One region of the Rhizobium sp. NZLR11 genome, then DNA from elsewhere that is predicted to be linked to it. Evidence: riboswitches for the same ligand, from Rfam matches in the RefSeq annotation. Region 1 holds a riboswitch; each other region holds the start of a gene.
The links. Region 1 has a riboswitch for cobalamin ahead of cobU (bifunctional adenosylcobinamide kinase/adenosylcobinamide-phosphate guanylyltransferase). Riboswitches for the same ligand answer to the same signal wherever they lie in the genome.
Positions count from the first base shown of each region.

Region 2: another riboswitch for cobalamin. It lies ahead of HJB83_RS30570 (ABC transporter substrate-binding protein); the one in region 1 lies ahead of cobU (bifunctional adenosylcobinamide kinase/adenosylcobinamide-phosphate guanylyltransferase).
Region 3: another riboswitch for cobalamin. It lies ahead of HJB83_RS10235 (CbtB domain-containing protein); the one in region 1 lies ahead of cobU (bifunctional adenosylcobinamide kinase/adenosylcobinamide-phosphate guanylyltransferase).
Region 4: another riboswitch for cobalamin. It lies ahead of nrdH (glutaredoxin-like protein NrdH); the one in region 1 lies ahead of cobU (bifunctional adenosylcobinamide kinase/adenosylcobinamide-phosphate guanylyltransferase).

Region 1 covers NZ_JABDWD010000015.1:14,066-21,510, forward strand. The annotation lists gene HJB83_RS23350 (adenylate/guanylate cyclase domain-containing protein) at 1-589, shown strand, start outside; gene HJB83_RS23355 (chloride channel protein) at 616-2,406, opposite strand; cobalamin riboswitch at 2,660-3,056, shown strand; gene cobU (bifunctional adenosylcobinamide kinase/adenosylcobinamide-phosphate guanylyltransferase) at 3,188-3,712, shown strand; gene cobW (cobalamin biosynthesis protein CobW) at 3,717-4,766, shown strand; gene cobN (cobaltochelatase subunit CobN) at 4,771-7,445, shown strand, end outside.
Region 2 covers NZ_JABDWD010000028.1:26,021-33,465, reverse strand. The annotation lists gene ilvB (biosynthetic-type acetolactate synthase large subunit) at 1-711, shown strand, start outside; gene HJB83_RS30585 (2'-5' RNA ligase family protein) at 1,014-1,544, opposite strand; gene HJB83_RS30580 (cupin domain-containing protein) at 1,745-2,218, shown strand; gene blh (bifunctional sulfur transferase/dioxygenase Blh) at 2,754-4,034, shown strand; cobalamin riboswitch at 4,290-4,546, shown strand; gene HJB83_RS30570 (ABC transporter substrate-binding protein) at 4,720-5,736, shown strand; gene HJB83_RS30565 (iron ABC transporter permease) at 5,742-6,773, shown strand; gene HJB83_RS30560 (ABC transporter ATP-binding protein) at 6,770-7,445, shown strand, end outside.
Region 3 covers NZ_JABDWD010000004.1:331,990-339,434, reverse strand. The annotation lists gene HJB83_RS10260 (sigma-54 dependent transcriptional regulator) at 1-187, opposite strand, end outside; gene HJB83_RS10255 (sensor histidine kinase) at 184-1,977, opposite strand; gene HJB83_RS10250 (sulfite oxidase-like oxidoreductase) at 2,169-2,831, shown strand; gene HJB83_RS10245 (hypothetical protein) at 2,816-3,448, opposite strand; gene HJB83_RS10240 (CbtA family protein) at 3,500-4,246, opposite strand; gene HJB83_RS10235 (CbtB domain-containing protein) at 4,260-4,469, opposite strand; adenosylcobalamin (AdoCbl) riboswitch at 4,483-4,625, opposite strand; gene HJB83_RS10230 (histidine phosphatase family protein) at 4,703-5,257, shown strand; gene HJB83_RS10225 (bifunctional diguanylate cyclase/phosphodiesterase) at 5,710-7,281, shown strand; gene HJB83_RS10220 (inorganic phosphate transporter) at 7,349-7,445, opposite strand, start outside.
Region 4 covers NZ_JABDWD010000039.1:6,684-14,128, forward strand. The annotation lists gene nrdE (class 1b ribonucleoside-diphosphate reductase subunit alpha) at 1-1,302, opposite strand, end outside; gene nrdI (class Ib ribonucleoside-diphosphate reductase assembly flavoprotein NrdI) at 1,281-1,685, opposite strand; gene nrdH (glutaredoxin-like protein NrdH) at 1,699-1,920, opposite strand; cobalamin riboswitch at 2,190-2,415, opposite strand; gene HJB83_RS33005 (heavy metal translocating P-type ATPase) at 2,744-5,017, opposite strand; gene HJB83_RS33010 (helix-turn-helix domain-containing protein) at 5,089-5,511, shown strand; gene HJB83_RS33015 (TIGR03862 family flavoprotein) at 5,581-6,807, shown strand; gene msrB (peptide-methionine (R)-S-oxide reductase MsrB) at 6,833-7,315, opposite strand.

The DNA.
Region 1 (7,445 bases):
CGAAACCCGCAGGGGAATGGGTGGCTCCATCGATGCCGCCATCCTGCTTGCCGACCTCCGCAATTTCACGGCGCTGACCGAGGCCTACCAGCCAGGCGAGATCGTCGGGTTTCTCAACGAGCATTTCGAGCTGATCGACCGGCATGTCGAGGAAAATTCCGGCGAGATCCTCAAGTTCATGGGCGACAGCGTGCTGGGGATCTTTCCGACGGACGCCGAGGATCCGCAAAGGGCGTGTAAGGCTGCGTTGGCTTCGGCACAGAATCTGCTGAAGGCAAACGAAGAGCTCAATCGCGAGCGGACGCGCAATGGAGGCCCCGATATCGGCATCGATGTCGTGCTGCATCTCGGCGAGCTTTTCTACGGAAATGTCGGCGCTCACGGCAGGCTCGACTTCACGGTGATCGGCAGGGCGGTCAACGAGGCTTCGCGGCTGGAGAAACTCTGCGGTACGCTTGAGCAGCACCTTCTGCTGTCGGAGAGTTTCGCGGCCAACTGTACGGTGGCTTGCGAGTATCTCGGGTCGTTCGAATTGCGTGGAGTTTCAAAGCGGGCCGACGTCTTCAAGCTCGCCAACTCTGTGTCATGAAGCGCCGATCAAAGGCGCGACCACGTTCAGATCTCGCCTGAGACCTCACGACGGCGACGGTCAAGTTCTTCACTGTAGCGGCGCAGCGTATAGCTTTCGCTGAGCTGGCCGATCACCTTGCGTTCGATCAGGTTGTTGACGACGGCGAGTGCTTCGCTTTCGCTCTTGTCGAAGATCGCCGCCGCCTGCCTGGCATTCATCTGTGGCTGTAGGAAATCGTTGCGGTAGTGGATGAAATCGGCAAGCGTCTTGCCCTCGTCCTGCACGTCGGTCGGGTTGGCGTAGATCTCCGGCACCAGCACGAGGCCTGCATATTTGTCGCTCTCCTCGACGAGGATGACGCGCTGGGTCGAGCCGATCGGGAAGGCCTGCTTGAATTCCTCCAGCGAAATACCCGCCCTTGCCGTCTTGACGTCGGCGCGCATCAGCTTGTCCACTGTCAGGTTACGGATCCAGCCGACGTCGTGGGCGCTGCGGATGCTTTCGCCGCGCAGGTGGAAGCGCCAGGTGGCGAAGGAATAGCCGAAGGTTGAGCGGACGACGAGTGAGGAGGTGATGACGGCGGCGAGCACTAGAGCGGTGATCGGAAAATCGCCGGTGATTTCGAGCGCCAGGAACGTCATCGTCAGCGGCCCGCCGATGACGGCGACGGCGAGCGAGCTCATGCCGACGACGGCATAGATTACGGGCGTCAGCGTCGCATCGGCGAAATAGGGGCCGCAATAGGCAAAGAGCTTGCCGAGCAGGGCGCCCATGAACAGTGAGGCGAAGAACAGGCCGCCCCTGAAGCCGGAGCCGATCGAGATCGCCGAGGCCAGGGATTTCAACAGGAAGAGGCCGAGCAGCGCCGGGATCGCCACCTCGCGGGAGAGATTGAGATGCAGCGCGCCGTGGCCGGCCGAGAGCACCTGTGGCGAAATCATCGCCAGAAGTCCGACGACGATGCCGCCGAGCGCCGGGCGGAAGGGCGGGGCGATCGAGCTCTTGCGCGCCAGCTCCTCGACGAAGGAGACGCCCTGCATGATCAGGATGCCGACGCCAGCGCAGAAGCCACCGAGCAGCATAGCCGGGATATAATCGGCCGGCACGACTGCGCCGAAGCTGCCGATGTCGATGGTGAAATCGCCGTGGGTGAGCAGCCTTGCGATGAGGGTGGAAACCAGGGCCGAGACGACCACAGGGGTCAGCGAGACGATCGTATAGGTGCCGATGATCAGCTCGAAGGCGTAGAAGGCGCCGGTCAGCGGCGCGTTGAAGGCAGCGGCGATAGCGCCCGCCGCGCCGCAGCCGACGAGGGTGCGCAGATCGGAGCGGCGAAGCTGCAGCTTCAGGCCGAATTTCGAGGCGAGGCCGGCGGCAAGCTGGGTATAGCCGGCCTCGAGGCCGACGGAGGCGCCGAACCCGTTGGAAATCAGGTTCTGCACGGCAACGATGATGCTGTCGGTCAAGGACAGGCGGCCGCCATGCAGCGCATTGGCCTCGATCGGGTCAACCATCGGTTTCTTGCGCCGTTTCGCCAGTACGAACAGCAACAGGCCGAGCAGGACGCCACCGATGACGGGGGCAGTGAGAAGCAGCAGCTTGTCGTCGATCACCGACGAGCTCAGCCGCTCGCTGTCGTCGATGCCGAAGACCATCTGATGCAGTTGATTGGAGACGTAGCTCATGCCGGTGACGGCGAGACCCGAGGTGATGCCGACGACGGCACCCGCCAGCGACAGGCCGACCTCACTGCGGCGGGTCAGCGCCCGCAGCCGCCCCGGGTCGAAGAAAACACGCAGCGCTCGGAACCGGCGCCGATCCAATTTCATAAGCATGGCAAGACAACTAGGCAGGAAGAGGCCCGGTCAAGGGCGATGGCGCAGTCCGCTTGCAGTGCAATTGTGGCGAAAAGCCGGCGCCCTGGATAAATATTTGTGACGTAAGTATCTGATAAATGACGATGTTTTAGGTAGGGTAAGTCGTGTTGCTGGCGTTGCCTCGCCTGTCTAGCCACTGCCGGCCGTCGAGGGCGGTTGACTTCACCCCTGAGCTTGCCTAACCATCCCTCAACGGATGGTCACCTGACCATCCTCGGATATAACGGATGGTTCCGGATCGGTGTTACGCCTTCCGGATGAAAAGGGAATGTGACGGGGCGGACCCAAGCCGGGCGCCTTCATCACAGCCGACCCCGCGACTGTAGAGCGGTCAGGGTCTTCCATCCGGCATCGAGCCCTTCCGGCCGGCGGCTTGCAATAATGCAAGCGGGCGGGACGGGCGACATGCCGGAAAAGCCACTGGACATGCATGATGATCAACCGGGGTCGGACGCCTCTTAAGTCTACGAATCGTCCACCTTTTCATCGATGCAGCCGGGAAGGCGAGGCAGATCCGCTGGCACGATCAGGGCGACCGGTTTCCGGTCTGCCCCGATCGCGGCCGATAACCGCGAGCCAGGAGACCTGCCATCCCGTGCCGGGCGAGAAGCCCAACCCTGGGCAAGAGGCCCGCTGCCAGCACGGAGGTTGTCTTGGCTGAACGATTGAATTCGGCGCGGCCTTGTGCGGCGCGATCGAGTGGGTGGGGTGCGGCATCCCACCAAAGGGGCGTCTGCGCATGACGACCGCTCCCTCCAACACCGTCTTCATCCTCGGCGGCGCCCGTTCGGGGAAATCCCGCTTCGCCGAGTCCCTTGTCATTTCGATCGGCCTCGACCGCCATTATCTCGCGACCGGCCGCGCCTGGGATGAGGAAATGCAGGCGCGCATTGCCCAACATAGAGCCGATCGCGGCCCGTCCTGGACGACGCATGAAGAGCCGCTCGATCTCGTCGGCAAGCTTGACGCTATCGACCGCGAGGGCGGCGTCGTGCTCATCGATTGCCTGACACTCTGGGTCACCAATCTGATGATGGATGAGCGCGATATGGCGGCGGAATTTGCCGCGCTCACCGATTTTCTGCCGCAGGCGAAGGCGCAGCTCGTTTTCGTTTCCAATGAGGTCGGCCTCGGCATCGTGCCGGATAATCGCATGGCGCGGGAATTCCGCGATCATGCCGGCCGGCTGCACCAATCAATTGCGGCCAAGGCCGCCGAAGTCTATTTCATCGCGGCAGGCCTGCCGTTGAAAATGAAGGGTTAAGTTCATGAACCAGCAGAAAATTCCCGCAACCGTCATTACCGGCTTTCTCGGCGCCGGCAAGACGACGATGATCCGCAACCTGCTCACCAATGCCGGCGGCAAAAAGATCGCGCTCATCATCAACGAGTTCGGCGATCTCGGCGTCGATGGCGAGGTGCTGAAGGGCTGCGGCGCTGACAATTGCACCGAGGACGATATCATCGAGCTGACCAATGGCTGCATCTGCTGCACCGTCGCCGACGATTTCATCCCGACGATGACGAAGTTGCTCGAGCGTGAACAGCGGCCCGACCATATCGTCATCGAAACCTCGGGCCTTGCCCTGCCGCAGCCGCTGGTCGCGGCCTTCAATTGGCCTGACATTCGCACCCAGGTGACGGTCGATGGCGTCATTACCGTGGTCGACAGCGCGGCTGTCGCCGCCGGCCGTTTCGCCGACGACCACGATGCCGTCGAGGCGGCGCGCGGCGCAGATGAATCGCTCGATCACGAAAGCCCGATCGAGGAGTTGTTCGAGGATCAGCTGACTTGCGCCGATCTGATCGTACTCAACAAGACCGACCTGATCGACGCTGCCGGCCTTATCAGGGTTCGCGACGAGGTCGCCTCCCGCACGGTGCGCAAGCCGGTGATGATCGAGGCGAAAAATGGCGAGGTGTCGGCCGGAATTCTGCTCGGCCTCGGCATCGGCACGGAGGACGATGTCGCCAACCGCAAATCGCATCACGAGCTGGAGCATGAGGACGGCGCGCCGCACGACCATGACGAATTCGACAGCTTCGTCGTCGAACTCGGCCCGGTCGCCGATCCCGCCGGCTTCATTGCTGGCCTGAAGACGATTATCGCCGACCATGACGTACTGCGTCTCAAGGGTTTCGTCGATGTCGCCGGCAAGCCGATGCGCCTGCAGATCCAGGCCGTCGGCAGCCGCATCGACCATTATTTCGACCGTGCCTGGGCCCCGAGCGAAACGCGCGCCACGCGCCTCGTGGTCATCGGTCTGCACGAGATGGACCAGGACGCTGTTAGGGCGGCGATCGAGGCGCTGGCGTAATCCCATGCATCTGCTTCTGGCCCAACAGGGAACGATCAGCGACTGCGAGGAGGCGATCGACCTCGGGCAGACGCCGGGCGATATCGTGTTCCTGTCGGCCGCCGACAGCGAGCTTGCCGCCATCGCAGCCGCCCATCGCGAGCATGGGGCGGCGCCTTCGCTGAGACTTGCCAGCCTGATGAGCCTCAAGCATCCGATGTCGGTCGATACCTATGTCGAACGCACGGCGCGGCATGCCAGGCTCATCATCGTGCGTGCGCTCGGCGGTGCCAGCTATTTCCACTATACGCTGGAGGCGCTGCACGCGGCAGCGTCCCGCGCCGGTGCGCTGATTGCGGTCTTGCCGGGCGATGCCCGGCCGGATGCGGGGCTCGTTCCTTTTTCCAACGTTGATCTCGACGATATGAATGCGCTCTGGGCCTATCTGATCGAAGGCGGCGACGCCAATGCGCGCGGCTTTCTCGATTATGCCTCGGCGATGTTGTCAGGTGCCGAGAAGCCGGCGCCGGCAGTGCCTTTGATGAAGGCGGGCATCTGGTGGCCGGGGCGGGGGCTGATCGGGGTGCAGGAGTGGCGGCAGGTTGCCGGTTCGCATGTCGCGCCGCCTTCGTCCGTCGAGCAGGGGGGTATCCCACATTCGACGGAGGAGGTGGCGTTTGGGCCAATCGTCGCCATCAGCTTCTACCGCGCCCTCGTCCAGAGCGGCGAGACCGCCCCGATCGAGGCACTGGTCGAAGCGCTGGCGGCGCTCGGCCTGCGGCCACTGCCGGTTTTTGCCTATAGCCTCAAGGACCCCGTCTCGACAGGTATTCTCGAAAGCGTGTTTGCGGCACTGAAACCCGATGTCGTCATCAACACGACCGGCTTTGCCGTCTCGGCACCAGGTGCTGACCGGCAGCCGACGGTGCTGGAGGCGAATGGGGCGGTGGTGCTGCAGGCGATCCTGTCGGCCTCGTCGCGGGAGGCTTGGGCCGCTTCCGCGCAAGGCTTGTCGGCACGAGATCTCGGCATGAACGTGGCGCTTCCTGAAGTCGACGGCCGGGTGCTGGCGCGGGCGATCTCTTTCAAGACGGCAGCGCGTTATGACGCGGCTGTCGAGACCAACATCGTCTGCAGCGAACCCGATACCGGCCGGGTGAGTTATACGGCTGAACTTGCCGCCAACTGGGCGCGCCTGCGGAAGAGATCGGCCGGTGATCGCCGCATCGCGCTTGTCATGGCGAATTATCCGAACCGCGACGGCCGGCTCGGCAACGGCGTCGGCCTCGATACGCCGGCCGGCACCATCGCGGTGCTTCGCGCCATGGGAGCCGCGGGTTACCCGGTCGCCGACATTCCGGCAGATGGGGACGCGCTGATCCGGCATCTGATGGAAGGGCCGACCAATTCCGGCCACGACGGCAGGGTCATTCGCGAAACGCTTTCCCTCGCTCGCTACAACAGCTTCTTTCAATCTCTTCCCAATAAGATTCAAGATGAGGTGAGGGCTCGCTGGGGCAATCCTAAGGATGATGCGTATTTTCGCGAGGGCGGCTTCGCCCTGCCTTTCGCGCGCTTCGGCGGCGTGCTCGTCGGCATCCAGCCGCCGCGCGGCTATAATATCGATCCGAAGGAAAGCTATCATTCGCCGGATCTCGTGCCGCCGCACGGTTATTTTGCCTTCTATGTCTTCCTGTGCCAGGAATTCGGTGCACATGCGGTCATCCACATGGGCAAACACGGCAATCTCGAATGGCTGCCGGGCAAGGCGCTGGCGCTGTCGGAAGGCTGTTATCCCGAGGTGATCCTCGGGCCGCTGCCGCATCTTTATCCCTTCATCGTCAACGATCCGGGCGAGGGCACGCAGGCCAAGCGCCGGACTGCCGCTGTCATCATCGATCACCTGACGCCGCCTTTGACGCGGGCTGAGAGTTATGGACCACTCAAGGATCTGGAAGCGCTGGTCGACGAATATTACGAGGCCTCCGGCGGCGATCCCCGCCGCATCCGCTTGCTCAGCCGGCAGATCCTCGATCTGGTCACCGATATCGGCCTCGACCGGGATGCCGGCATAATCAGCGGCGAAAGCGAGGGCGAGGCGCTGAAGAAGCTCGACGCCTATCTCTGCGACCTCAAGGAAATGCAGATCCGCGACGGGCTGCATATCTTCGGCGTTTCGCCCGAAGGGCGGCTGCTGACCGACCTGACGGTGGCGCTGGCGCGGGTGCCGCGGGGGCTGGGTGAGGGCGGGGATGCGAGTTTGCAGCGGGCGATTGCGGGTGATGTGGGGGTGGGCGGTGTGCCTGTGGCACCCCCCTCTGTCCTGCCGGACATCTCCCCCACAAGGGGGGAGATCGGCAAGAGGCTTGGGCTTCCCACAAAAGAAACGTTTGAAGTTGCCGCACCTTCGGCCGAGCAGTTGGAGCGGGACCTCTCATCCCCGATCTCCCCCCTTGTGGGGGAGATGTCCGGCAGGACAGAGGGGGGTAACTCCACGTTCGATCCTCTCGACTGCGACATGGCCGCCCCCTGGACAGCCCCACGTCATGCCATCCTAGCAGATCTCCTCGACGCCCCCTGGCGCACCAACGGCGACACCGTCGAGCGCATCGAGCTCCTGGCGGCGAAGTTCGTTTCCGGCCAGATCGTCTGCCCTGAGAACTGGCCGGCGACGCGGGCGGTGCTTTCCGAGATCGAGAC
Region 2 (7,445 bases), on a different contig from region 1:
ACTTCCTCGCTTAACAAGACTGTGCGCGCCGATATCGCCATCCGGGGCGATGCCGCGGGTGTGCTGGCCGAGCTCGTTCGCCTGTGGCGGGCGCTGCCGCAGGCGCCGGACCGGGCGCGGCTGACCGAGTGGTGGAGCGCGATTGCCGACTGGCGGGCGCGCCGATCGTTTTCCTATGCGAAGCGCGAGGACGTCATCATGCCGCAATATGCCATCGAGCGGCTTTATGAACTGACGAAGCATCGGGATACCTACATCACGACGGAGGTCGGCCGGCATCAGATATGGGCGGCGCAATCTTACGACTTCGAGCGACCGAACCGCTGGGTGACGTCAGGCGGCCTGGGGACGATGGGATACGGGCTGCCCGCCGCCCTCGGCGTGCAGATCGCCAATCCCAACAGCCTTGTCATCGACATCGCCGGCGATGCCTCCGTGCAGGTGACGATGAAGGAAATGTCGGCCGCCGTGCAGCACAACGCGCCGATCAAGATCTTCATTCTCAATGGCGGCGATCAGGGAACGCAGCGCCAGCACGGAAACCCGGATTTCGTGAAGCTTGCCGAAGCCTATGGCGGACATGGCATTCGCTGCGAGAGGCTGGCCGAACTCGACGATGCAATCCTGGAGATGATCGAGGTGGACATGCCTGTTCTGTTCGACTGCCGCGTCGCCGACAGTGCCCACTGGCATGGCACACCGTCAACTTAACCCAGCGGCACACCGATCAGCCCTCATCCTGAGGTGCGCAGGCCAAAGGCCGGAGCCTCGAAGGACGAGGGCGGGTGGCTCGGCGCTTAAGTCCACATCCACCGCCAGATGAACCGCCACTGGCCACCCTCGTCCTTCGAGGCCCCTACGGGGCTCCTCAGGATGAGGGTGGAGAGAGGGCGCGGCTTGTGTCACCGGAAGGTCCTGCGGTGTGCCAACGGCCAGACTCCGCCCGGCATTCATCCTCTGCATCGACCACTGAAAGCTGTCGTATCAAGCAGGTCGCCTTGCGCCGCCGGCCGTCATTGCTGCGTCAATGCGATCTCGCTCATTAGCTCCACAGGCGGAAATCGGACACAGTCTGCGGCATCGAAATTCACCGCGAACTGCATCCGGTTTTCGTTCGCCCAGTTGATCGCGATCTCTGATTTTGCCTTCGGCACTTTTGCGGCGACGGTGCAGTGAGGTACCCAGTTGCCGGGCCTATAGTGCTCGTGACAGCATGCGGGATCGATCTCTTGGTGCAGTGCCGCGTGCAACTGGAAAAGCGCGTCGTCCGCAATCGGACGCGCCCATAAGACGATGAACTCGTTCTCGAAATAACTGGCACCCGAAAAGTTCACGGTCACGGTCGAACGCGTGCGGAAAACACGCTCGAACGCCTCGGCCAACCGATCGGAAGCAAGCTCTTGATAGACGGCGAGGGTGAGGTGGCGAGGATAGTTCAAAGCCCGCATCGAAGCGATCTCTTCGAATACAGCGGCTTCCTCCCAGAGTTTGAAAACCGGTGACGCGGTCTCGTTCAGACATTTGAGGCTGACCCCGTAAGACATGCGCGAGCGTTATCAGTCCATCCCGGCTGAACCATAGCTTTACATCGTTGCCGATGTCGAGCAGCCGCCGGCATTGCAGGATATCGGGCGGCTTTGTCTGTTTTTCCGCCGCGGGGATTCGACTATCATGGGATGCTTGAACGAGGCGCAGCAGGGGTGACGACGCGGCCGTTGGCAAAAGCTTGCCGAGGGAGGTAGAAATGTCGAGTTTCAGGAGCGCCGTGGTTTCTTTGCCCGGTAAGGAGCGGTTGGCGAGAACGCCCTTCGGCGCGAGGATCGTCATCCATGCCACGGCCAAGGAGACCGGCGGCGCGTTCGGGATGTGGGAAACCTTCACCCCGCCGGGTCATGGTCCGGCCCCGCACACGCATACGCGGGAGACGGAAGTCTTTCGAGTCATCCATGGGCTCTACCAATTTCAATGCGGCGACGAGGAGTTCGATGCGCCTGCGGGAAGCGTCGTCGTTCTGCCGCCGCATGTACAGCACAGCTGGCGAAACATAAGCGACGAACCCGGTCAGATGTTCGGCATGGTGACGCCGGGCGGATGTGAGCAATTGTTCATCGATATCGACGCCTTCGGTGCTGATACGCCCGCGAAAATCGCGGTGATCGAAGCGCGATTGGGGATCATCAACGACATGACGCTGGCGCTCGGATTGAAGAGCCCATGATGGCGCTGATCGACCATCGCGGCCTTGCGTAAGATTGACAACGGAGCTTATGGGGGCGGCGTCCTCCAACGCTGCTCATCCTTGAGGTGCGGAGCCCGCAGGGCGGAGCCTCGAAGGACACGCGGCGGCACTGCTCCGCATCAATATTGCCGCCGCGCCGAGCGCCCGCCTCGTCCTTCGAGGCTCCTTCGGGGCACCTCAGGATGAGGCTCTCTTGGGGGGCGCCGGGGCTGGCGGAAAAGGGCAGGATGCGGAAGCTTTGCCGACCAGGTGAATGCTATCGGCTCGATGTCTGACGCCCACTCTCGCTCTATTCCCGCGCCATCGCCCGCCAGGCGACCGGCGGGATGGCGAAGGCGCGGGAGAAGGCGCGGTTGAAGGCGGCTTCGATGGCGTAGCCGGCATCATTCAGGTTTGCGGACTTGCCGCAGGCGCGGGGAACGCCAGGCGGCTATTCTTGCGCTCGGCAATATACTTGTGAGATTGTATCGATATACATGCGATACTGCATGATGCAGGTAGCATGGGGGCTTCGATGACATCCGTGAGGGTCAATGAGCTGATATCGGTGACGGGACAGCCCGATGCCGCGGGCTTTGCCGCTTTTGCGGCAAACGGCTTTGCCGGCGTCATCAATGCCCGGCCGGATGGCGAGGAGCCGGGGCAGCCTGGCAATGCCGCGGAAAAGGCTGCTGCTGCTGCCGCGGGGCTCGCCTACAGCTTCGTGCCGGTGAAAGGGGCCGAGATCACCGAGGCCGATATCCGCGCTTTCCAGATGGCGATGACGCAGGCGAAGGGGCCGGTCGTTGCTCATTGCAAGAGCGGCACACGGGCGCTGACGCTCTATGTGCTGGGAGAGGTGCTCGACGGGCGGATGCAGCCCGGAGAGGTCGAGGTCTTCGGCCAAAGACTCGGCTTCGATCTTGCCGGCGCACGCCGCTGGCTGGAAAAGCGGGCTGGGCAGGCGGCTGGTGTGAAGGCTTTCTTCGAGCCCCGCAGCTGCAGCGTGCAATATGTCGTTTCAGACCCGGTGACAAAACGCTGTGCCATCATCGACCCGGTGCTCGATTTCGACGAGATGTCGGGCGCGACGGGAACGGCGAATGCCGACGCCATCCTCGCTCATATTGACAGCGAGGGGCTGACGGTCGCGTGGATCCTCGACACGCATCCGCATGCCGATCATTTCTCCGCCGCGCATTACCTCAAGAGAAAGACCGGCGCGCCGACGGCGATCGGCGCCCATGTCACCGACGTCCAGGTGCTCTGGAAGGAGATCTACAACTTGCCGGCACTCGAAACCGACGGCTCGCAGTGGGACCGGCTGTTTGCCGATGGCGACACCTTCGAGATCGGTGGGCTTGAAGCCCGTGTGATGTTTTCGCCCGGCCATACGCTTGCTTCGGTGACCTATCTGATCGGCGATGCCGCCTTCGTGCACGACACCGTATTTACGCCGGATTCCGGCACGGCGCGCACGGATTTCCCCGGCGGCAGCGCCAGCGCCCTCTGGCACTCGATCCAGGTCATCCTGTCGCTGCCCGATGAGACCCGGCTCTTTTCCGGCCACGACTATCAGCCCGGCGGACGCCACGCGCGCTGGGAAAGCAAGGTGGCCGCCCAGAAAAACGGTAACCCGCATATATCAGGCATCGACGAGGCCGGCTTTGTGGCGCTGCGCCAGGCGCGCGACCGCACGCTGCCGAAGCCGAAACTGATGTTGCACGCGCTACAGGTGAATATTCGGGGAGGCAGATTGCCGGAGCCGGAGGGAAATGGGCGGCGGTATCTGAAGATACCGCTGGATGCGTTGTAGCAAGAAGTAGCGTGCGGCGTGCTTCGAGGTTTCGCCCTCTCGGGCTGCGCACATCAGCATCAGGGACGTTGGCGGATGCCGCGCTCACGACAGCGGGAACGGGAGAAAGCGGCGCCAACGCTCAAGAGAGCCTCATCCTGAGGAGGCGAGGATGCAGGTATTACACCGGCCAACAGGCCCCCTACGTTCCGTCTCTATTTTTCACCCGCACGAACCCAATCCTCCGCAATAGGCATTGACGTCTTGCGGGCAGGCGACGTAACTGGGGGCGACGGTTCCCTGAAGATGACTCCAAGGGGATTAATAGGGAACACGGTAAGGACGACCCAGCAGGGACCGAGACCGTGGCTGCCCCCGCAACTGTATGCGGATTGTCGATCATCTCAGGTGTGGCCAGCGACTGGCCATCTCTGAAGGGCTTATAGCCCTGCCACTGCGAGATATCGCGGGAAGGCGGATGAACCGACGGATATCCGCAAGCCAGGAGACCTGCCGTCAATCACGATCCAATCAACCGGGCGGGGATGCCCGGACAAGGAACAGACATGATTGACCTTCTGAACCTTCGCCGAATTTCGGCATGCATCCGTCTCGATTGGGCCTCCTGCGGTTAGCGCACGTATCACCGTGCCTTCGGCCGCGGGTGCGGCATAACCATGCTTTTTCTCTTCAATCGAGGTTTTTCATGCGCCAGATTCTCGCCACCATGACATTTGCCTTCGGGCTGATCGGCCTTGCGGCACCGAGCCTTGCCGCCACCCAATATCCTTTGACCATCACCAATTGCGGTCAGCAGGTGACGTTCCAGAAGGCGCCGTCGAAGATCGTTTCGATCGGCCAGGGCATGACTGAAATTCTCTTCTCGCTCGACCTTGCCGAGAAGATTGCTGGTACGGCCGTCTGGGTCGGTCCCGTCCTGCCGCAATATGCCGAGGCTAACAGCAAGATAAAGCGTCTCGCCGACAATGATCCGAGCTTCGAATCCGTTGTTGGGCGGGAGCCCGACCTGGTGGCGGCCGAGTTCGAATGGCATGTCGGCGCGCAGGGCTCCGTCGGCAAGCGGGAGCAGTTCCAGGATCTCGGGATCAATACCTATCTCGCGCCGGCCGATTGCGTCGCCAAGGTCAACACCGATGGCGGCGACGGTGTGCGCAAGGAGCTGTTCACGATGGAGCTGGTCTACCGTGAGATCGCCGAGCTCTCGGAGATCTTCGACGTGAAGGAGCGCGGCGATGCGCTGATTTCCAAGTTGAAGAAGCGCGAGGCGGATGCCGTCGCGTCGATATCAGGCGCATCGGGCAAGAACCTGCCCATCGTCTTCTGGTTCTCCAGCAAGCAAGTCAATGGCGATGCTTTCATCGCTGGCAAGAACAGCGCGCCTGCCTATATCCTGAAGGCGATCGGCGCCAGGAATGTCGTGACAACCGAAGAGGAATGGCCGCTGGTTGGCTGGGAAACCATTTCTCAGGCGAACCCGGCGGTTATCGTGTTGGCGACCATGGACCGGCGCCGCTACGCCGCCGACGATCCGAAGGTCAAGATCGATTTTCTCGAGAACGACCCGGTGACCAAGGAGCTTGACGCGGTCAAGAACGAGCACTTCGTGATGATGGACGCGCAATCGATGAACCCGACGATCCGTACGATCGACGGCATCGAGACCTTGGCGAACGGCATCAAGTCCTTCGGTCTCTCGCAGTGAAGGCAATGTCGGTCAGACAACACGGATGGTGGGCGCTTGGCGCGCTCACCATTTCTGCCTTTCTGCTTCTCGGCCTGATGATCAGTCTCGCTGTTTCGATTGGGGAGATCGCGATCCCGCTAGCGACCACGGCGGAGGCGGTGTCGAACCGGCTGTTCGGCACGGATTTCGAGCTCAGCCGCATCCACCAGGGCATCGTCTGGGATTATCGGCTGAGCCGGGCGCTGGTTGCGGCCAGCGCCGGCGCGTCGCTCTCGCTCTGTGGCGCCGTGCTGCAGGCGCTGCTGCGCAATCCGCTGGCCGAACCCTACGTGCTCGGCATCTCTGCCGGCGCCTCGACGGGAGCGGTCTGCGTGATGATCCTCGGCTTCGGCTACGGTGTTTTCGGCCTGTCGAGCGGCGCCTTCATCGGCGCGGTCATCGCCTTTCTGCTGATCGGCTTCCTTGCGACGGGTGCGGGGGGAACCGGCGAGCGCATCATCCTTTGCGGCGTCGCCGGCTCGCAGCTCTTCAATGCGCTGACCTCCTACATAGTGACGACATCGGCGAATGCCGAGCAGGCGCGCGGCATCCTGTTCTGGCTTCTGGGGTCGCTCAGCGGCGTGCGCTGGCCGGATGTCTATCTCTCGGTGCCGATCGCGCTTGCCGGCTTCGTCATCTGCATGGCCCATGTCAGGGCGCTCGACGCCTTCTCCTTCGGCACGGATGCGGCGGCCTCGCTCGGCATTGCCGTGCGCCGCGTCCAGATCCTGCTGTTCGGCCTGACGGCGGCGATGACGGCAAGCGTCGTCAGCGTGGTGGGCTCGATTGGCTTCGTCGGCCTCGTCATTCCGCATGCCGCCCGCTTTCTCGTCGGGCCGGGCCATCGGCGGCTGCTGCCGGCAACGGCGCTCGGCGGCGCAATCTACATGGTCGGCGCCGATATCGTCTCGCGCATCATCATCCCGCAGCAGGTCCTGCCGATCGGCGTCGTCACGGCGCTCTTCGGCGCGCCGGCCTTCGCCGTCATCCTCTATCGCGTCCGGAGGAGTGCATGAGCATTACCATCGATGCGGTGAGTTTCGCCGCCGGCGACACGGTCATCGTCAACGGCGTCAGCCTGACGGTGGCAAAGGGCAAGGTGCTCGGTCTGCTCGGGCCGAACGGCTCCGGCAAATCGAGCCTGCTCAGGCTGATCTGCCGGCTGCGGAAGGTCCGCAGTGGCGTCATCCGGCTGGGCGAAGACGATATCGCCTCGCTGTCACGCGCAGCCCTTGCGCGGCGCATCGCCTTCGTCGAGCAACAGTCGACGACCGATACGCAGCTGACGGTGCGCGACGCGGTGCGGCTCGGCCGCACGCCACATCGCGGGCTGCTCTCGCCCTGGGGCGCGGAGGACGATGCCGCGGTCGATGAGGCCTTGTTACGGGTCGACATGGGGGAGCGGGCGGGCCAGCTCTGGCAGACGCTGTCGGGCGGCGAGCGCCAGCGTGTCCATATCGCGCGGTCGCTGGCGCAGGCGCCGAGCGAGTTGTTGCTCGACGAGCCGACCAATCATCTCGATATCCAGCATCAGCTCGACATTCTCCAACTGATCTCGAAACTCGGCATCACCTGCATCGTCGCGCTGCACGATCTCAACCTGGCGGCGATGTTCTGCGACAGCCTGGCGGTGCTTCAGAAGGGCGAGGTCGTCGCCTCGGGCGCACCGGAGCATGTGCTGACGGAGG
Region 3 (7,445 bases), on a different contig from region 1:
TGCCGTCCATGCCGGGCATGCGGATATCGCTGACGACGACGCCGGGAAAGCTGTAGCCGATCAGCTCCAGCACATGATCGCCGTTCGAAAAGGTCTCGACACTAAAGCCGGAAAGCTCCAGCGCCTGCGCTGTCGAGCGGCGCAGTTCCTCCTCATCGTCGACCAAAAGGATCTTCGCATCGTTCATTCCGCCGCCTCCGGCATCAGCCGTGCCGCCGATTGTAGCTCGATGCGGAATACCGCGCCTCCTTCGGGATGATCGGCAGCAGTAAGGCTGCCGCCGAAATCCTTGATGATGTTGTAGGAGATCGAAAGCCCGAGACCGAGCCCTTTGCCAACGCCCTTCGTCGTGAAGAAGGGATCGAAGATGCGCTCGGCGATGGCCGCCGGTACACCTGGCCCATGGTCCCGCACGGTCAGTACCACTTTGCCGGCCGCCTCGAAGGCCGAAACCTCGATGCGTCTGTCATCCAGCCCTTCGACCGCATCGGCCGCGTTGGAAATCACATTCACCAGCACCTGCTGCAGCCGCACCGAACCGGCGCGCACGATCGGCGGTCGGCTACCCAAATCAAGCCTGAGTTCGGCATCGGCCGCCTTCAGCCGCCAGGCGATGATCTCGAGCGTATCATGCATCGCCTCGTCGAGAGAAACCGACCCGAGCTTCTCGTTCGGTTTGCGCGCAAAATTGCGCAGGTGCCGGCTGATTGCGGCCATGCGGTCGATCAACCCGCCGATCCGCCGGATATTGTCCCCCGCCTCCTCCGTCCGACCGCGATCGATGAGAACGGAGGCGCTGTCCGTATAGGTCTTGGCGGCGGCGAGCGGCTGGTTGAACTCGTGCGACAGCGCAGCTGACATCTGCCCGAGGCCGGCAAGCTTGCCCGCCTGGATGAGATCGGCTTGTGTCTGACGGAGCTGCTGCTCGGTCAGACGCCGTTCGGCAATCTCTTCTTCTATGCGGCTGTTGACGCGGGCAAGATCGGCCGTGCGTTCCTCGACGCGCCGCTCCAGCTCGTTGCGAGCTTCAGCCTGCATCTGCATGCGCTCGGCCAAGCGCGCCCTCCGCTGCCGCAGAACAGCAACCGCGAGCCCGGCAATGCAGAGGACGAGAAAAACCGCCGCAAGCGCGGTGCGCGCCTGGGTGCGGATGGAACTCGTCTCCATCAGCACGTTCACCGTCCAGTCCTCGGCCGGCATGTAGTGCGACAGCACCAGATATTCGCTCGAACCGCGCTCGCCAGTGAGCGTCATCAGCTCGTGCGGCTCAAGGCGCTGGCGGGTCACTGGCAGTGCCGTCAGCCTGGCATTGGCATAACGCCGCGACGCTTCCGTTCGCGCTATGCGGTCGGCCGTCAGCGGCAGGATTGCACCGTAGAGCCATTCCGGGCTGCCGGACATGAAGATGATGCCCTCCGGATCGAAGACGAAGATCTTGTATTCGCCGCCGCCCCAGGAGGATTCGATCATGTCGATATCGACCTTGAAGACGATGACGCCGCGAATATCCGCGCCGGCCCGGATCGGCGCAGCGAAATAATAGCCCCGCTTCAGCGAGGTGGTGCCGAGCGCATAGAACCGCGCCTGCCGGCCTTCGATCGCCTCCTGGAAATAGGGCCGATAGCTGAAATTCTGTCCGACGAAGCTTCCCGGTCCATCGTAATTGCTCGCCGCGATCGTCTCTCCGTCCGGCTTGACCACATAAATGTCGGAGGATTTCAGCAGCCCGTTGATCTCCTTGAGATAGAGATTGGCCGCGCCGCGCAGTGCTGCATCTTCAGGCGCACTCACCAGTTCCTTGATATCGTCGTGATCGGCGATCAGCGCCGGAAGCGCCTCGTAGCGGTTGAGATGACCGCTGAGCGCCGAGACGGCAAGGCGCAGCGCCGTTCTCGCCTGCGCCGAAGCTTCCCCCATATAGGCGCGCGTCGCGATCGCGCCTCCATAGGTGAAGAAGACGAAGATGATCAGCGGCATCACCAGCAGCGCCGCTATCGCACGATATCTCGAAGACAGATCCTGCTCCTCCCCTTTCTGCCTCCACTCCCCAGTGAGGCATACCCGACGGCACAAGTCTAATAATACCCACAGTGATTTCCAAGGGCCCGTCGAAACTTGACACCCGGCAAAGGCCGATGTCCTATTGCGGCATCGTAGGGAACCCGATCATGAGCGACGACCAGACGCCCGCCGACAGCAAGCTCACCAGCTCCAAGCGTCGATGGGCGGCTGAAGGTAAATTCCTGACCGGCCGCATCAGCCGTCCCGAAGCTGAGCGCCTGCCGCCCGGCCAGCACCTCGTCAAAAACTGGCCGGTGCTCGATCTCGGCCAGCAGCCCGTCATCTCCACGAATAGCTGGCGTCTCGAGCTGCGCGGCCTCGTCGAAACGCCGCTCACCCTAACCTGGACCGACTTCCAGGCGATCGAGCAGAGCACCAAGGTCAGCGATATCCACTGCGTCACCACCTGGTCGCGCTACGACAACAAATGGAAAGGCGTTTCGACCCGCGATCTGCTCGATCGCGCCATGCCAAAGCCCGAAGCCGGTTACGTCATGCTGACGAGTTATGACGGCTATACCACCAACCTGCCGCTTGCCGATTTCGCCGCCGAGGATGCGATCCTTGCGACATCGTGGGAATGCCTGCCGCTGACGCCGGATCACGGCGGCCCGATGCGCCTCGTCGTACCGCATCTCTATTTCTGGAAAAGCGCCAAATGGCTGCGCCGCATCGAGCTGATGCCCGCCGACCAGGCCGGCTTTTGGGAAAAGAACGGTTACCACATCTATGGCGATCCGTGGCGCGAGCAGCGCTATTCCGACGATTGAGCCTTCGGCCGCAGAAAGCGGCCCAGCGCAAACGTCACAAGGGCGAACAGAGCGGCGAGCCCCGTCAGCGACGCCATGCTGGCGGGATGAAACGGCACTTTGCTCCAGCGCGGCTTGACGACATCGGCTGTGTTGAAGGCCTCGCCGCTGAACCTGCAAGTGATGAGCGCCAGGCTGCGCCGCACCATGTCGGCATCGACCGCGGAAATGATTTCATTAGCCGCAACGGCCTCCCGCGGCATCTCACGCATCTCAAGCAATACCGCCTTGGCCGCCGCGAGATAAGCATGAGCACATTCGTTGAACGGGCTCTCCTCGTCGCTCACGCTGCCCGGCATCCGCCCCCAGAGACAATAGGAATATTGGATTTCGGCATAGTTCAGAACGCGCCGGAACAGCTCGTTTGTATCAGTCGCGCGTGACGCCAACCCGATAATTTCGCCGCGGTAGTCTGAAATCACCGCCATCTCGCCATGCGAGATTTCCGGGATATCGAGGCCGGTATCGCTGCCGCCGACGCTGCGGCTATGGGCAAGCGCGTTTTCGCCAACCGCACAAAACCAAGCGGCGGCGGCAAACGCCGTCGACAGAATCGATATGGTTTTGCTGCTTTTCATACTCGCTCGAAAAACTTGAGGGCGCCGGCAAGGCGGCGCCCCTCGATGCGTTCAGTGAAATGCCGGTGCCGGTCGAGCCCGCTGCCCGCCCTTCACGGCAAGCAGCTTTTCCGCCAGCGCTCCGAAGCCAAGACCGAGCGTTGCCCAGAGGATCACCTGCATGCCGAGCGAGGTCGTGCGGAAACGCCAGAGCACCATCGCCGAGAACTTCTCCGGCACTTCGTTGATCGACGGCAGCAAATAGAGCACCAGGCCCATGAAGAGGAGATAGGTGATGCCGGCGATGATCGCCCCGTTCCACAGACCGAAACGCTCGGAAAGGCGCCGCGACAGCGCCACCGCGGCAATCAAAGCAGCGATCGAGACGACGATCATCAGGAAGAACAGCTCGGTCCTGACGCCGATCGTATCGGGATTGCCGACCGCCGGCGGATTGGCCGGATACTTGATGCCGGGAACGACGACGATCGCCACGAAGGCGGCAAGGGCGATGACCGCCGAGGTGCCGCGTGCCGAAAGCCTGCTGATGCGGCCGTGCACGAAAGCGAAAGCGAGCGCGAAAAGCCCGCCGACGGCAATGCTGTACGCCATGACGCCGGTGAAGAGGCCAAGACCGGCCTGCGTGGCACGGCTGACGATCTCAGGTTCGGCAGCTTCGCCCGCCGCCTGGGCGCTCGCCTCCTCGAAGGCGATCGCCGCATCGACCAGCGGCTCGCCGAAGATATGCGCGAAAGCAAAAACCAGAATGCCAGCGATCAGCCCCGCGAGCATGCCGCGAAGTAGAAGATTTCCGACCATGTCAGGATCCCCCTTAGTGGCAGGGAAAGCCGAGGAGATGACGGCCGTCATGCACGAATTCGTGCACATACATGCCGTTGAACAGCGCCATCGCGCCTTCCTCGGTGCCGACGAAATAGATGGCGATCAGCATCAACAGGCCGCCGAAGATCGCCCAAGGCAGGATTTCTCCTACCGGGATTGGCGCCGGTGCCGCGACGGGCGCAAAAGTGGTGTCAGACATGTATTCCTCCGGGAATGACGCGTTCAGTCGAAAGAGTGCTTATGCGGCAGGGTCTGACTTCCAGCGCGAAGAACCTTCGACACGCTGGTCACAGCGGCGCGACCGTGCCGGATTTACACCGGCTTCCAAACCCGCAACAGCACGGTTATATCTGCAGGCCGAAGAGCCTGTCAACGAAACTTCATGAAGCGGAGAAGGGCTGTTCCCACCGCTATCCGGAGATCGCAACGACCGTGAATACGCGTCTTATCTGGATCTGCCACGGCGCGACGGCAGCGAGCCGCAAGGCCCTGTTCCCGCTCGATGAACCGCTGGACAACAAGGCCGCGGAAGAAGCGGCCAGGATGACCACCCTGCCCCGCGCCGATCGTATTGTCACCAGCCCGGCTTTGCGCGCCCGCCAGACGGCCGAAGCCCTCGGCCTCGACGCCCGGATAGATCAGGCGCTTCGCGACTGCGATCACAGGCGCTGGGCCGGCAGGTCGATCGCAGCGATCGAGGCAGAAGAGCCGGAGAACCTCATGGCCTGGATGTGCGATCCTGAAGCGGCTCCGCACGGGGGCGAGAGCCTTGTTGATCTCAGAACACGTGTCGGCGGTTGGATGGACAATGAATCCGCTCTCGGAGGCCATGTGATCGCCGTCAGCCACGCGGCCGTCATCCGAGCGGCGATCGCGTACGTACTTCAGGCGCCGCTCTCCTCCTTCTGGCTCGTCGACGTCGAGCCGCTTGGCATTGTTCGCATGACCAGCAATGGACGGCGCTGGTCTCTGCGATTCCAGCATTAGCGATCCCTCATTTTATCCAGCCTTACACAAGCAAATCGCGTCATCTCTATTGAACCCGGTTCTACCGGGACTACTTCCTTGTCCCAAGGAGATGGAAGACATGACATATGACTGGAGTGGGGAGCGCACGCGGCGCCTGCGTTTGGTGCGTGTCGCCACAATTGCGGTTCTGGTCGGTCTCATCGTCAGCGTACCGCTGCTGATCGTTACCGCCTGAAGCACGAAAAGGGCGAGCGGTGCCACGGCACGCTCGCCTTCGTTCTTTCCCCCGCCTGCCGGTCTGCAACCACGACGACGATCGCGCTCAGCGTTTTACCCGGTTCCGCGAAAGCGCCCTCAGTCCCTCCACGGCACAGCCATAGGCTGCCCCTCTGATAATTCGCCTTCTGGTTTCAACGAACATTTCAGACTTTCATGATTACTTCGGCGCGGGTGGAGTCGGAGAAGACCATATGCCGGTGTTTTTCCAAAGCAAGGCCGGAAGGCAATGCGTGTCGATTGTCGGGCTTGGGATAACCCTCTGGCTCCTCGGCGCGCTGTTGCAGCTTGACGACAGCCTTGTCTTCTTCATGACCGGTTTCGGCGAATACGGCGCCGACAAGCTCGTTCTGGCGCTCGGTATCGCCGGCGCCATGAGCTTCATCTATTCGGTGCTGCGCATCGCCGACCTGCGCAAGGAAACCGAACTGCGCGCCGCCGCTCAGGCGAAGGCCGATTGGACCGCCACCCACGACCATCTGACCAAACTGCCGAACCGCTACGCCTTCGAGCGCAAGATTCTCTCACGGCCAGTCAAGGACGACGAGTACGAGGTCGAAGAGTGGAGCCGCAACGTCACCATCTTCTCCGTCGATCTCGACGGCTTCAAGAAGGTCAACGATCTCGTCGGTCACAAGGGCGGCGACGTTCTGCTGATCGAGGTTGCCAGACGGATCTGCGCGCTCGGCAACGCCGATTGCGTCTATCGCTTCGGCGGCGACGAATTCATCATTGTCGCCTTTGCTCTGACGGCGCAGCGCGAGGAGCGTTTTGCCAGGCTGCTGATCCAAGCCGTCACCCGGCCGATCCATATCGATGGTTTTGCCGTCGAAGTCGGCGCCAGCGTCGGCTATGACCGTTGGGCCGAGCGAGCCGAACCGCTGGAAGATGCCGCTCATCGTGCCGACCTCGCCATGTACGAGGCGAAATCTCGAGGACCCAACCACTATTTCGTTTTCGAACCTGCAATGCAGGACAAGGTAACGGAACGCGCTGCACTGGAAACCCGGCTGCGCGCGGCAATCGCCAATAAGGCGATCAAACCCTTCTATCAGCCGCTGATCGACCTGAAGACCGGTCAGCTCTGCGGCTTCGAGGCGTTGGCGCGTTGGATCGGCGACGATGGCGTCAACATTCCGCCTCCGGTCTTCATCGATATCGCCGAGGAAACCGGCATGATCACTGCGCTGTTCGAGGATCTCCTTGCTCAGGCCTGCAGCGATGCACTCACCTGGCCCGAGCATGTGACATTGTCTTTCAACGTCTCGCCGGTCCAGATGGAAGACAGGCTGTTGACCTCGCGCATTCTCAAGGTGCTTTCGGCAAGCCGGCTGCCGCCGCAGCGCCTGGAAGTCGAGATCACCGAGAACGCGCTGATCCAGGATCCGGCCATCGCCGCCGTGATTCTCGACGAACTGCACGCCGCCGGCATCCAGATCGCACTCGACGATTTCGGCACGGGCTATTCGAGCCTGGCCCAGCTCGCCCGCTATCGTTTCGACAAGATCAAGATCGACAAAAGCTTCATCGCCACCTATCGCGACGACGAACGTCAGGAAAAAATCGTCCGCGCCATGCTCGGACTCGGCAGGAGCCTCAACATCAAGACGACCGCTGAGGGCGTCGAGGAGCACGGCCAGCTCGCCTTCCTGCTGCAGCTCGGCTGCGACATCGGCCAAGGCTATCTTTTAGGTAAGGCGATGCCCGCCGCCGAGGCGGGCATCTTCATCAGCGATCGTAATGCCAGTCTAGCCTCAACGGCCTGACGTTATGCCTACCTTTTTGACGCAATTCCGGACGGAAAACTGCTTCGCACTTTTCCTGGAATTTGCTCTAAAAGACCTGACGCAGGATTACGAAGAGCACGAAGGCGATTGCGATCGAGGCCGGCAGCGTCAGCACCCAGGCCATCAGCATGTTGCGCACGGTC
Region 4 (7,445 bases), on a different contig from region 1:
GGAAATATCCTTGCCGAGATGCTTGTAGGAGAGGTCGTCATTGTAGTCGCTCGCCTCGCTCACCTGCAGAATCTCCGAGCAGAGATTGCTCATCGAAATGCGCCCGGCGATCGGGTTCGCCCGGTTCACCGTGTCCTCGAACATGAGGTAGGGATAACCGCTCTCGAACTGGATTTCGGCGATCACCTGAAAGAATTCGCGCGCCTTGATCTTCTTCTTGGCGATGCGGGCGTCTGCCACCATCTCCCGGTAGTTTTCCGTCACCGAAATCTCGGTGAAGGGCACGCCATAGACGCGCTCGACGTCATAGGGCGAGAACAGGTACATGTCCTCGTTATTCCTCGCGAGTTCGAAGGTGATGTCAGGCACGACGACGCCGAGCGACAGCGTCTTGATGCGGATCTTCTCGTCGGCATTTTCGCGCTTGGTGTCGAGAAAACGCATGATATCGGGGTGATGGGCGTTGAGATAGACCGCGCCCGCGCCCTGGCGCGCGCCCAGTTGATTGGCATAGGAGAAGCTGTCTTCGAGCAGCTTCATCACCGGAATGATGCCCGACGACTGGTTTTCGATCTGTTTGATCGGCGCGCCGGCCTCGCGGATGTTCGTCAAGGACAGCGCCACGCCGCCGCCGCGCTTCGACAGCTGCAGCGCCGAATTGATCGACCGGCCGATCGATTCCATATTGTCCTCGACGCGCAGCAGGAAGCAGGAGACGAGCTCGCCGCGCTGTTTCTTGCCGGCATTAAGGAAGGTCGGCGTCGCCGGCTGGAAACGGCCGGAAATGATCTCCTCGACCACGTCGCGGGCAAGTGCCTCGTGCCCACGCGCCAAGGCCAGCGCCACCATGCAGATACGATCTTCGTAGCGTTCGAGATAACGCTTTCCGTCGAAGGTCTTCAGCGTATAGCTGGTGTAATATTTGAAGGCGCCGAGGAAGGTCGGAAAGCGGAACTTCTTGGCATAGGCCTGGTCGAACAGGTCACGCACGAAATTGAAGGAATACTGGTCGAGAACCTCCTGCTCATAATAACCCTCGGTCACGAGGTAATCGAGCTTTTCCCGGAGATTGTGAAAGAACACCGTGTTCTGGTTCACATGCTGCAAAAAATACTGCTTCGCCGCCATGCGGTCCTTGTCGAGCTGGATCCTCCCCTCGTCGTCATAGAGGTTCAACATCGCGTTCAGCGCGTGGTAGTCGAGCGCTTCCGCCGCTTTCAAAGGGCGTTCGCCGGCGGGATGAGCAAAAGTGTTATGCGGTTTTGCGCCCGCATCCCGCGTCAGAGTTGTTCCCGTGTCCAAAATCGTTCCATTCCGTGTTTAACGTTGGCGACATCCGCTTCGGTGCCCAGCAGCTCGAACCTATAGAGGTACGGCACTTGGCATTTCTGTGAGATCACGTCGCCGGCGAGCCCATATGTCTCGCCGAAATTGCTGTTGCCCGCGGCGATCACGCCGCGGATGTGTCCTCGGCTCTCCGCATCGTTGAGGAAACGGATAACCTGCTTGGGAACGGCCCCCTTGCCCCCGTCGCCACTGTAGGTCGGCACAACAAGCACAAAGGGTTCACGGATACGGAATGCGTCTGCGGCACCTGTTGGAATGCGCGCCGCGCACATTCCAAGCTTGGCGACGAACCGATGGGTATTCTCGGACCGGCTGGAATAATAGACGATCAGCCCCATCGTTCGGCCTCGATCAGGAGAGCGCGCTGATCATGTCGGGACGGAAGCCGGCCCAATGCTGCTCGCCGGCGATGACGACGGGCGCCTGCATGTAGCCAAGGCTGCGGACGCGATCGAGCGCTTCGGCATCCTCGGAGATATCGACGATGTCATAAGCGACGCCCAGGCGGTCGAGGGCGCGGTAAGTGGCGGTACATTGGACGCAGGCCGGTTTGCTGTAGACGGTAATGGTCATGATATTCCTCGTGACGACGCGATTGGGACGCAGGGCATCGATCGGAAATCTCGCGATATCCGTCGAAACATTCTCTGATGGTTTGAACGATGCGGCCTGTTCAGCCGCCGGGCGTGATCCGCCCTCTGCTTAGCGCGGGTTGCGGCCTGAACTGAGATACTGACATGACTTCACCCCGAAGTGGCTCATGCGGAGGATCGAGCGGCCTTGCGAAACGCGACGCGGATATCATCCGCAGCCATGCAACGCGACCTTCCGGACTCCCCGCCCGTGGACGTTTTGTTCGAGGCAGGTCTCCTGGCTCACGGGTCAAAGCATCCTGCCCAGCCTTCCCGGAGCATTATGCTCCAGTGGCCTGAAATCGGACAGTTGCTCGCCGCTTACAGTTGCGGGGGCAGCTCCGGCATAGCCGCGCCATAATGGCGCAACGCACCGTATTCCCGTCTTAGCCTGCGATTCTCACGAATCGAAGGAACCTCGAACACTAGATATGGTACGCGAATCCAAATTCGCGTCAATGGATGGTTTGTGCATTGCGTTACGGCAGGTTTGAAATCACTGCATTCCTGTGAAAAACAGGGATAACGAAAGCTTAAGGAAAACAGGCGGTGGACAAGGCTCGAACGAAGAGAGCCGGTCTATGGCCGCTCTCAGTTTGATGACAAACCTCCCTCTCCGCCTCATCCTCGGCCTTGTGCCGCGGATCTACTGCCTATCGACCGGAGGCAGATGCCCGGGACAAGCCCGAGCATGACGAAAGAGGGGTTGGCGTCCGTTGTCAGCGGTCTACGGTGACCAGCGCCGCAAGGACGTTATCGGATGTTTACATCTTCGCTCGAAGCAATCGCAGCGCGTTGATCGTCACCAGCACGGTGGCGCCGGTATCGGCGAGGATCGCCGGCCAGAGGCCGGTGATGCCGGCAATCGTCGTCACCAGGAACACCGCTTTCAGGCCGAGCGCGATGGTAATATTCTGCAGGATATTGCGCATCGTGCGTTTGGACAATTCGATCATCCTTGCCACGTCGCCGACGCGCCCGTGCAGCACGGCGGCATCCGCGGTCTCCAGCGCCACGTCGGTGCCGCCGCCCATGGCAATGCCGATATCGGCTGCGGCCAGCGCCGGCGCGTCGTTGATGCCGTCGCCGACCTTGGCGACGACGAAGCCCTCGCGCTTCAATTCGACGACGACCCGCTGCTTGTCCTCAGGCATCATCTCGCCGCGCCAGTCGATGCCGAGCATGCCGGCAACGGCCGCCGCCGTCCGCTTGTTGTCGCCTGTCAGCATCATCGCCTTGACGCCGGCCGATTTAAGCGTGGCAAGCCCGGCCTGCGCGTCCTCGCGCGGTTCGTCGCGCATGGCGATCAGCCCGGCCGCAACATTGTTGACGAGCAGCACCGAGACGCTCTTGCCCTCGTCGTTCAGGTCAGTGATGCGTGCCTCCTGTTCAGCACCGAGTGCGCCGCGTTCGCGGGCAGCGGGCGGCGACAAAAGATCCAGCGCCTCGCCGCCGGCTTTGCCGCTGACCCCCTTTCCCGGCAGCGCCTCCAGTTCGAAGGCCGGCGGCATGGGAACGCCGTCCGCCTTGGCGCGGTTGAGGATCGCCAGCGCCAGGGGATGGCTGGAGCCCTGCTCCAGCACCGCCGCGCGCGACAGGACTTGCGCCTCGCTCAATCCGAAAGAAATGATATCAGTCACCTGAGGTTTGCCTTCCGTCAGCGTGCCCGTCTTGTCGAAGGCGACCATCGTCACCTTGCCGAGCGTTTCCAGCACCGCGCCGCCCTTCATCAGCAGCCCGCGCCGCGCACCCGAAGAAAGCGAGGCGGCGATCGCCGCCGGCGTCGAGATGACAAGCGCGCAGGGGCAGCCGATCAAGAGGATGGCAAGGCCCTTATAGATCCATTCGCCCCACGACCCACCGAACAACAGCGGCGGAACGATCGCGACAAGTGCGGCGACCACCACCACGCCGGGCGTGTAATAGCGCGAGAACCGATCGATGAAGCGTTCGGTCGGCGCCTTCGATTCCTGCGCTTCCTCCACCAGCTTGACGATACGGGCGATGGTATTGTCGGCTGCGGCCGCGGTGACGCGAACCCTGAGCACCGCATCGCCATTCACGGTTCCGGCAAACACAACGGCATCGACGCCCTTGCGCACCGGCGTACTCTCGCCCGTCACCGGCGCCTCATCGATCGCGCTCTCGCCTGAAATGATAACGCCGTCCGCCGAGATACGATCGCCAGGACGCACCATGATAATCGCGCCGACGGCAAGGCTTTCCGCCGGCACCTCCCGCGTCTGGCCATTGTCTTCGAGCAGCGCGCTCTTCGGCACCAGGGCCGTCAGCGACTGGATGCTTTCGCGCGCCTTGCCCGCAGCCACCCCTTCCAGCAGTTCGCCGACGAGGAACAGGAACACGACAGTTGCCGCCTCTTCGCCTGCATTGATGATGACCGCGCCGACGGCGGCGATCGTCATCAGCATCTCGATCGAAAACGGCGTGCCGGAGAGAGCCGCCATGACGGCGCGCCGCGCGATCGGCACCAGCCCGACCAGCATGGCCACGATGAAGGCATAGGATGCGATCGCCGGCACCAGATGGCCGATGGCATAGGCAGCAACGAGTGCGGCACCCGAAAGGATGGTCAGCCGCCCCTTCTTGCTCTGCCACCAGGGACCGGTCATCGGCGCATGGTCGTGCCCATGCAGCCCCTCGATTTCCTTCTGGCCATGGTCGTGGTCATGATCGTGACCTGCGTGATCATGGCTGGCATGATCGTGGTCTCCATGGTCATGGCCCGCATGACCGCCATGATCATGTCCGTGGTCGTGATGATCGTGTGCGCCGTGGCCTTTCGCCGGCGTCGTGCTTCCGGCAAAGGGCGAGACCGAATAGCCGAGCCCCGTCACCTTCTTCTCGATCGCCTTGAGATCGCTGTTGCCGTCGTGCCGGACGGTCATCGTTCCCGCCATCACCGAGACCGAAACATCGGCGACACCCGCCACGCGCCTGACGGCCGTGTCGATCTTGGTCGCGCAGGCGGCGCAATCCATACCGCCAACCCGGTATCGTGTCTCGTTCGTCTCAGCCATGAACCGCTTCCTTGTCAAACAGAAGCATCCCTCCTACATCCTCTAGCGGCTAGAGGTGCAAGAGGAAAATCATGAAAAAGACCACGATCGGCGAAGCTGCACGCCAAAGCGGCGTCAAGGTGCCGACGGTGCGCTATTATGAGAGCATCGGCCTGCTTGCGGCCCCGAGCCGCAGCGAAGGCAACCAGCGCTCCTTCGAGCCTGCCGATATCAACCGCCTCGCCTTCATCCGCCACGCCCGTGAATTGGGCTTCGAAATCGAGGCCATCCGCGCGCTGCTCACGCTGCAGGATGATCCGCACCAGTCCTGCGCCTCGGCCGATGCCATCGCCAAGGCCCGCCTTATTGAAGTCGAGCAACGCATCCGCAGCCTGATGGCTTTGAAGGCCGAACTGGAAACCATGGTGGAAGGCTGCGGCCACGGCCGCGTCGACCAATGCCGCGTCATCGAGGTTCTCGCCGATCACGGCCAGTGCACCCATCCGCACCACTGATTTCCATCCTTGCAGGCAAGGCGCGCCCGCGCCAAAACTGCACGCAGAAAGAATCAGGCGAAGACATCCATGAACCAGAAGCGGATCGCGATTATCGGTGGCGGCCCGGCCGGCCTTGCGGCTGCCGAGCTGCTTTCGCTGTCCGGCCATGCGGTGACGGTCTATGACGCCATGCCGACCTTCGCTCGCAAGTTCCTGCTGGCCGGAAAGTCGGGTCTCAACATCACCCATTCCGAGGACTATGGCCGTTTCACCACGCGCTTCGGTGCGGCAGCCGCCCGCCTGCGCCCCGCGCTTGATGCCTTTACTCCCGATGATATCAGAGATTGGGCAGCAGAGCTCGGGACAGAGACCTTCGTCGGCTCGTCCGGCCGGGTTTTTCCGAAGGTGATGAAGGCCTCTCCCTTGCTGCGTGCCTGGCTCAGGCGGCTGGAGACGCAAGGGACCACGCTTCGCACCCGCCACCGCTGGATCGGTTTTGCCGAAGAGGGTTTTGCCTTTGAAACGGCCGAGGGGCGGCGCATCGTCGATTGCGACGCGGCCCTGCTGGCGCTCGGCGGCGCAAGCTGGCCGCGCCTCGGCTCGGATGCGCGCTGGCAGCCCTGGCTATCGGAGCGGGGCGTTGATATCGACGCTTTTAAACCCGCCAATTGCGGCTTCGTCGTCGACTGGAGCGAAAGCTTCCGCGCACGTTTCGCCGGCGAGCCGGTAAAATCGGTCACCGCCACATCCGAAGCCGGTACCTTTCCCGGTGAATTCGTCATCACCACAAGCGGTATCGAGGGCAGCCTCGTTTATGCCAATGCCGCGGCACTGCGCGACCGACTGCAGAGCCACGGCGACGCCGCCCTGACACTCGATCTCGCACCGGGCCGAACGGCCGAAAGGCTGACCCGCGACCTGGCGCGGCAGGACGCCAAATCGAGTTTTTCAAACCGCCTGCGCAAGGGCGCGGGCCTCGACGGCGTCAAGGCGGCGCTGCTGCGGGAATTCACGCCGGAGTGTGACCGACGCGACCCCGAACGCCTGGCCGCTATGATCAAGGCCCTGCCGCTTCCGGTTCTCGAAACCCGGCCGATCGGCGAGGCGATCTCCTCGGCCGGCGGCATCCGCTGGAGCGGCATCGACGACAGCTATATGTTGAAGGGGCTGCCCGGCATCTTCGTCGCCGGCGAGATGCTCGACTGGGAGGCGCCGACCGGCGGCTATCTCCTCACTGCCTGCCTGGCGACCGGCCGGGCCGCGGCACGCGGCATCGAAGCCTGGCTGCAAGGCACTGGCGCTCGCCGGCACTGAGGCAGCAAACAAGCCCTTCCTTCGATCAGGCCGAGGCTGGATGAAATGTCATGACAAGGCCGTTCATGCAGTAGCGAAGCCCGGTTGGCTTCGGACCATCATCGAAGACGTGGCCGAGATGGCCGCCACAACGGCCGCAATGGACTGCCGTGCGCGCCATGCCGAACGTCGTGTCGTTGGTGGTGCCGACGGCATGGTCGAGCGGTGCCCAAAAGCTCGGCCAGCCGGTGCCGCTGTCGAATTTGGTCGCCGAGGAAAAGAGCTTTTGGTCGCAGCCGGCACAGGCGAAATTGCCCTTCCGCTCCTCATGCAGCAGGGCGCTGGTGAAGGGAGCCTCCGTCCCCTCCTGACGCAGGATGACAAATTGATCCGGCGTCAGCAGCTTGCGCCATTCCTCCTCGGTGTGCGTCACCGTAAACGTCTCGCCGGCGATCGCCTTGCCGGCCCCCAAGCGAACCGTAAGCGCTCCGAAAGCGGCACCCATCAGCAACAATCGTCTGTTTAACATGGTCGGGATCTCCTCGCCTTGCACATCTGTTTCTGCACAGGATTACGGGCGAGAGCGGTCTTTTGTTACACTCTCTGCGTCCAAACACCGAAATGTGATTCCGCCACCTTCGTCTGGAAAACCCGCACGC